DNA from 3 places in the Streptomyces sp. NPDC050211 genome. Region 1 is predicted to be linked to each of the others. Evidence: riboswitches for the same ligand, from Rfam matches in the RefSeq annotation. Region 1 holds a riboswitch; each other region holds the start of a gene.
What was found. A riboswitch is a leader RNA that binds a small molecule or an ion and turns the genes downstream of it on or off. The one in region 1 is predicted to bind cobalamin.
Positions count from the first base shown of each region.

Region 2: another riboswitch for cobalamin. It lies ahead of AB0I98_RS04705 (iron ABC transporter permease); the one in region 1 lies ahead of AB0I98_RS00690 (energy-coupling factor ABC transporter permease).
Region 3: another riboswitch for cobalamin. It lies ahead of AB0I98_RS11500 (ribonucleoside-diphosphate reductase subunit alpha); the one in region 1 lies ahead of AB0I98_RS00690 (energy-coupling factor ABC transporter permease).

Region 1 is NZ_JBFALC010000001.1:159,567-161,820, forward strand. It holds gene AB0I98_RS00685 (alpha/beta hydrolase) at 1-750, shown strand, start outside; cobalamin riboswitch at 919-1,104, shown strand; gene AB0I98_RS00690 (energy-coupling factor ABC transporter permease) at 1,134-1,826, shown strand; gene AB0I98_RS00695 (energy-coupling factor ABC transporter substrate-binding protein) at 1,823-2,254, shown strand, end outside.
Region 2 is NZ_JBFALC010000003.1:155,450-157,703, reverse strand. It holds gene AB0I98_RS04710 (heme ABC transporter ATP-binding protein) at 1-78, opposite strand, end outside; gene AB0I98_RS04705 (iron ABC transporter permease) at 78-1,130, opposite strand; cobalamin riboswitch at 1,176-1,322, opposite strand; gene AB0I98_RS04700 (DUF397 domain-containing protein) at 1,299-1,487, opposite strand; gene AB0I98_RS04695 (helix-turn-helix transcriptional regulator) at 1,469-2,254, opposite strand, start outside.
Region 3 is NZ_JBFALC010000008.1:194,316-196,569, reverse strand. It holds gene AB0I98_RS11500 (ribonucleoside-diphosphate reductase subunit alpha) at 1-981, opposite strand, end outside; cobalamin riboswitch at 1,103-1,262, opposite strand; gene AB0I98_RS11495 (GNAT family N-acetyltransferase) at 1,285-1,785, opposite strand; gene mctP (monocarboxylate uptake permease MctP) at 1,860-2,254, opposite strand, start outside.

The DNA.
Region 1 (2,254 bases):
TGGTACGACTTCGACGTGATCCAGAGCCGGGCGCTGCTGCGGCAGCGGGACACGTTCTTCGAGTGGACCGCCGCCCACGCCGAGCGCTTCGGCCTGGGTACGGACGCGGGAGACGTACGCCGGGCCTATCTGCGGGTACGTCGAGGTCTTGGCGCCGGGCCGGTGGACGGTTTCGGGGCGGCCGAGTTCGACCGTGCCGTCTATCGCGCCCTGGGTCGCACCGAGCGCTGGGCGCCACTCGCCGACGGACTGCGGGCCTACCTCGACGGCGGCTCGACGGACGGGCTCCGGCCCGGTACGGCCTTCGACAGCGCCGACTCCCGCAACTACGAGGCGGCCAACCGCATCGTCAAGTGCGCCGACGGCCCCGCGCCGACGCCGGACCGCGTTCTGGCGGACATCCGCCGCACCCGCCGTATCGACGTGCAGCCGGTCCTGACCGGCATGGAGGCGTCCACCTGCGCCTACTGGCGGTACCGGCCCGCCCGGCGGACTCCGCTCGGCAGCCCCGACGCACCGCCGGTCCTGCTGGTCGCCTCCGCGCATGACCCGGTCACTCCCGTCGAGGGTGCCCGCGCTCTGGGCGAGGTGCTGCCGGGCTCGCGGCTGATCACCCTCGCCGACGACTACTCGCACGGTGTGTTCGCCAGCCGTGGCAACGCGTGTGTGGACGACACGGTGGCGGCGTATCTCGTGGGCGGGGAGGTGCCGGTGGGGGACGTGCGGTGCGCGGGGCCGGGGTTGCCGTGAGCTCCGCCGGTAGTGCCGCGGTTGGCCGTCGATCGTCTGCGGGCTCGTTGTGGCTGGTCGCGCCCACGCGGCGGAGCCGCACATAGACACAGCCCCGCGCCCCTTCGGGGCGCTGCTCACCCGTCGGTGCGCCCCCTGCGGCCGCTTGTCACCACCCCACACCGCGCACTACTGTCACCACGCCTTGGTGAACGGGAAATCGGTGCGATACCGGTGCGGCCCTCGCCACTGTGAATCGGGAAGTCCGGCTCTGGCCCTCACGGGCAGCCACTGGGTCCTCCAGGACCCGGGAAGGCGGAGCACGGGCGGTGGTACCCGTCAGCCAGGAGACCGGCCAAGGCGCGTCAACCATCCACGAGGTGCTGGAGAGGGTCTGCTGAGCCATGCACATTGCCGAGGGTTTTCTTCCTCCGGCGCACGCGGTCGCCTGGGGCGTCGCGTCCGCGCCGTTCGTCGTCCACGGAGCCCGGTCACTCACCCGTGAAGTCAGAGAGCACCCGGAGAGCACCCTGCTCCTCGGCGCCTCCGGAGCCTTCACGTTCGTCCTGTCGGCCCTCAAGCTGCCGTCGGTGACCGGGAGTTGCTCCCACCCCACCGGCACCGGACTGGGGGCCATCCTGTTCCGGCCGCCGGTGATGGCGGTGCTGGGCACCATCACCCTGCTCTTCCAGGCGCTGCTGCTCGCCCACGGCGGCCTGACCACGCTCGGCGCCAACGTGTTCTCGATGGCGATCGTCGGGCCCTGGGCCGGATACGGCATCTACCGGTTGCTCCGGCGGTACGACGTGCCGCTGATGGTCGCCGTCTTCTTCGGCGCGTTCGTCGCCGACCTGTCCACCTACTGCGTCACCAGCGTCCAGCTGGCCCTCGCGTTTCCCGACCCGAGCAGTGGATTCCTGGGCGCGCTGGGCAAGTTCGGGTCCATCTTCGCCGTGACGCAGATCCCGCTCGCGGTGAGCGAGGGGCTGCTCACGGTGCTGGTGATGCGGCTGCTCGTGCAGTCGAGCAAGGGTGAGCTGACCCGGCTCGGCGTGCTGCTCACCAAGAAGGCGAGCACCGAGGCGGTGGCCCGATGAAGCGGAACACGAAGATCAATCTCCTGCTGCTGCTCGCCGTCGTCGCCCTTGCGGTGCTGCCGCTGGCGCTGGGCCTCGGCGACGACAAGGAGGAGCCGTTCACGGGCGCCGACGGTGAGGCGGAGACGGCGATCACCGAGATCGAGCCGGACTACGAGCCCTGGTTCTCGCCGCTGTACGAGCCGCCCTCCGCCGAGATCGAGTCGGGGCTGTTCGCCCTCCAGGCGGCGATCGGCGCCGGCGCCCTCGCCTACTACTTCGGTGTGCGGCGCGGGCGGCGGCAGGGTGAGCAGCGGGCGCTGGCGCGGCAGGGCGCCGAGGTCGCGGCCGGCGACAAGGCCGCATCCGAGGGGGACGCCGCGCGCCACGACAGGACCGCACCCGACGGGGACGCCGCGCGCCACGACAAGGCCGCGCCCGAGCCCGAG
Region 2 (2,254 bases), on a different contig from region 1:
GTCCACGGTGAGCTTGATCTCGTCGACGAGCCGCTTCCCGGCCGCCTCGACCGTCACGCCCTCCACGTCGAGCCGCATCAGCGCCCCCCGAACGCATAGCCGCCGCGCCGCATCAGCAGCAGGAAGGCCGGGACGCCGACCACCGCCGTGATCACCCCGACCGGCAACTCCGCAGGCGCCAGCAGCAGCCGGGACAGCACATCCGCCCACACCAGCAGTACGGCCCCGGCGAGCGGCGCGACGGCCAGCACCCGCCGGTGATCGGCGCCCACCAGCATCCGTACGACATGCGGCACCATCAGCCCGACGAACCCGATCGCCCCACTGACCGCGACGACCGTCCCGGTCACCGCCGCCGTGACGAGGAACAACTCCCGCCGCAGCCGCCCGGGTTGCACCCCCAGCGTCGCCGACGTCTCGTCCCCCATCGCCAGCGCGTTCAGGGCCTCCGCCCGCCACCGCAGCCACACCCACCCGGCGACGACCGTCACGGCGGCGATCGGCACCCGCGGCCACGTCGCCCCGCCCAGACTCCCCAGCAGCCACATCATCGCCGACCGGGCCGCCTCGCCCCGGGCCGCGCCGAACACCATCACCGTGGTCAGCGCCTCGAAGCCGTACGCCAGCGCCGTCCCCGTCAGGATCAGCCGCAGCGGCGTCAGCCCGTGCGTCGCGGAACGCGCCACGCCGTACACGATCGCCATCGCGACCAGCGCCGAGCAGAACGCCGACACCGACAGCGCCCACACCCCGAGCCCCGCGAACGCCCCGAGCAGGATGACCGCGTTGGCCCCCACAGCGGCACCGGACGAAATCCCCAGCACGAACGGATCGGCCAGCGCATTACGCACCATCGCCTGCACGGCCACCCCAACCGTCGCAAGCCCCGCCCCCACGACGGCAGCGAGCACGACACGCGGCAGCCGGATCTCCCAGACGATCGTGTACGACGCCACGTCCGCGGAGTGAATGGTTCCCCCGGTGAACCCGGCCCCGAGGAAACGGAGGACGTCACCCCAGCCGACCCCGGCGGCACCCAACCCGACGCCGGCGACAAGGGAGACGAGGAGCAGGATCGCGAGGGCAGCGACGAGCAACGGCACGGTTGTTCGGCCTGGGGAGGGGCGCACGCTCGGCGGTCCTTCGCCTCGGCTCGCAGTCCTCGGCGAGCGGTCAATGGGCTGGCAACCGCCTGCGGGTAATCGGGCTTGCACGTCGGCCCAAGGGGCTCACGCACACACCGTTGCGGGTCAGCGCCGGACTCTCACCGGACTTCCCCCGCAGGAGGCTCGGGGAGACTAGCAGGCCCGGATGAAAGCCACCCAGGCGGCTTCGCCGATGAGGAGTGCGGGGCCGCCGGGGTTCTTGCTGTCGCGGACGGGGACGACACCGGGGACTCCGTCGGCGACCTCGACGCACTCGCCGCCGTTGTCGTCGCTGTACGTGCTTTTGCGCCAGCGCGCGTTGGTCAAGTCGTACTCGCGCATCGTCTGTGATCCTCCGCCACCGATTCGATCAGGGCCAGGGACGCCTCCGGCGGCAGCGCGGCGGCCCTGAGCAGATCGTATGCCCCCTGTACGCGCTTCACTAGGGCCGGATCGTCCAGCAGGTTCCCCGAATACACGGCCTCTGTATAGGCGGTTGGCGGTGCGTCCTCGAACTCCATGAGCTGCACCATCCGGCCCATGAGGGGGTACGCACCAACAGCGGTCGGGAGCACCTGAACCAGCACCTTCCGCTGCCGTACCAGCGCTGCGATGTGGTCCAACTGCTGAGCCATCTCGGCTGCACTGCCGACCGGAATGCGCAGCACGTGTTCGTGCAGGATCGCCCAATACACGGGCCCTGTAACGTCGTCCAGGATCTGCGCCCGTTCGATGCGCGCCGCGATCTTCTCCTCGATGTGGGCGTCGGTGGCGAAGGGGTTGCTCGCAAGCGTCACTGCTCGTGTGTACGCGGCGGTCTGCAGGAGGCCCGGCACAAGCGTCGGCGCGAACGTGCAGATCTTCGTCGCCAGCCGCTCCAACTCCGCCGCCCTCGCGAAGTAATCCGCATACCGCTTGTCGTCAATCAGCTTCCGGCACAGCCGCTCGAAAATACCGTCGGTTTGCAGCACCTCATCAATCCGCTGGGCGATATCCAACTGCGGCTTTCGAATCGCCTGCTCGAACTGCCCGATATAGGCGCCCGAGACGAAGACGCGCGCCCCCAACTCGACCTGAGTGAGCCCCCTATCCTCCCGGTGCCGCTTCAG
Region 3 (2,254 bases), on a different contig from region 1:
CGTACGGCGGGCGTCCTCACCGGTGTTGTCGCGCAGCTCCAGGAACTCCTCGATGTCGGAGTGCCAGGTCTCCAGATACACCGCCGCCGCGCCCTTGCGCCGGCCGCCCTGGTTCACGGCCGCGACCGAGGCGTCCAGGGTCTTCAGGAACGGGACGACGCCGTTGGAGTGCCCGTTCGTGCCGCGGATCAGTGAACCGCGGGAGCGGATGCGGGAGTAGGCGATGCCGATGCCCCCCGCGTGCTTCGAGAGGCGGGCCACCTGGTGGTAGCGGTCGTAGATGGAGTCCAGCTCGTCCTTGGGGGAGTCGAGGAGGTAGCAGGACGACATCTGGGGGTGCCGGGTGCCGGAGTTGAAGAGGGTGGGGGAGGAGGGGAGGTAGTCGAGGCGGCTCATCAGCCCGTAGAGCGCGGCGACTTCGTCGACGGACCTCGCGCTGTCGTCCTCGGCGAGACCGGCGGCGACGCGCAGCATGAAGTGCTGGGGCGTCTCGATCACCTTGCGGGTGAGGGGGTGCCGGAGGAGGTAGCGGGAGTGGAGCGTGCGGAGGCCGAAGTAGCCGAAGCGGTCGTCGGCCGCACGGTCGATCAGATGGTCCAGGCGGGCCGTGTGCAGCCGTACGAACTCGGCGGTGCGGTCGGCGATGAGGCCCTCGCGGTGGCCGACGGCGACCGACTCGGAGAACGACGTGACGCCCTGCGAGGCCGCCTCGGCGGCGATGCTGATCGTCAGGAGACGGGCGGCCAGCCGGGAGTACGCGGGGTCCTCCGAGATGAGGCCGGCCGCGGCCTCGGTGGCCAGCTCGCGCAACTCCGACTCGTCCGCTCGGGCCGACTTGCCGCGCAGCGCGGCGGCGGCGACCCGGCCGGGGTCGGCGTCGGGGAGGTCGGCGGTCAGCTCGGTCAGGGTCCGCAGCAGTGCGGTTCCCGGACCGTCGGTGTCCTGGATCGCTGAGGCCGGTTCGGCTGGCGCGATGGTCACGTGGGGCTCTCCCTCGCTCGGCACGGGGCCTTGCGGAGGGCAGGGGGCAGCACACGAGCGCACATGGCGTCGCGCCCACCGGCCCATTCCACGAGGCCCGGACGTCGGGCGCACCGGCCGGGTGGCCGGGCGCGCTGTCGGCAGGTCCTCGGACTGACTCCCATACGTGTATGAACACGCATGAGTACACCGTTGCGGGACAGTTCCGGATTCGCACCGGATTCCCCTGCGGCGACAGCGAGCATGAGCATACATCTTGTGCCGGGTTCTGGTGACACCCCTATATGTTGTGTCGCGGTGACTTCAGAGCGTCAATTCATAGGTGAGGAGAGTGAACTCGGTGCCCGGGATCGGGTTCCAGTCGCGTTCGGGGGCGCGGGTGAAGCCGAGACGCTCGTAGATGCGGTGGGCGGCGTGCATGGTGCGCTGGGTCGACAGGACGACGGCGGTGCGCTCCGCGGTTCTCGCCCGGTCGACGCAGGCTCGTACGAGGGCTTCTCCGGCGCCTTTGCCGCGGGCCGCGTGAGCCACGGCGAGCATGCGGATCTCCGCTTCTCCGGGGCGGGCGAGTTCGGCCATGGGGCCGGGGGAGGGGACGAAGGTGACTCCGCCGAGGAGTTGGTCGCCCTGTGTGGCCACGAGGACGTCGGCGTCGGCGGCGCGCTTCGCGATGTCTTTCAGTTCGCCCAGGTACCAGTCACTCTCGCCGAAGGTCAGGAGGCCGTCCTGGAGGTAGGCCTGGGCTGTGATGTCGCCGAGGGCTCCGTATTCGGTGGGTTCTACGGGCCGGATCACTATGTCCATGCAGGTGAGTGTGCCGGACAGGTACGACAACGGGCCGCCGGATTTCTCCGACGGCCCGTGCTCTGACGTACAGCTCAGTGAACGGCGCCGGCAGTCGCCGGAGGCAGTTCCGTCTTGACTCCCGGGTCGCCTGCCTCGCCCGTGTAGTCCTCCGGGCTTGTCTGGTCCACGCCCTCGGGGGCCTTCATCGCCTTCAGGGCGAAGGTGAGGACGACCGTCACCACGAGGTTCAGGACGAACGCCGTGAGGCCGATGTAGCCCATCTCGCCGATGCCGGGGATCTCCTTGTTGGAGCCGCCGAAGTGGTCCTGGGTCGGGGAGGCGACGCCGTACGCGGCGACTGTGCCGTAGATCATGCCGACCGCCCAGCCGGCGAGCAGGGCCCAGCGGTGGAACCAGCGGGTGAAGAGGCCGCCGACCAGGGCCGGGAAGGTCTGGAGGATCCAGATGCCGCCGAGGAGCTGGAAGT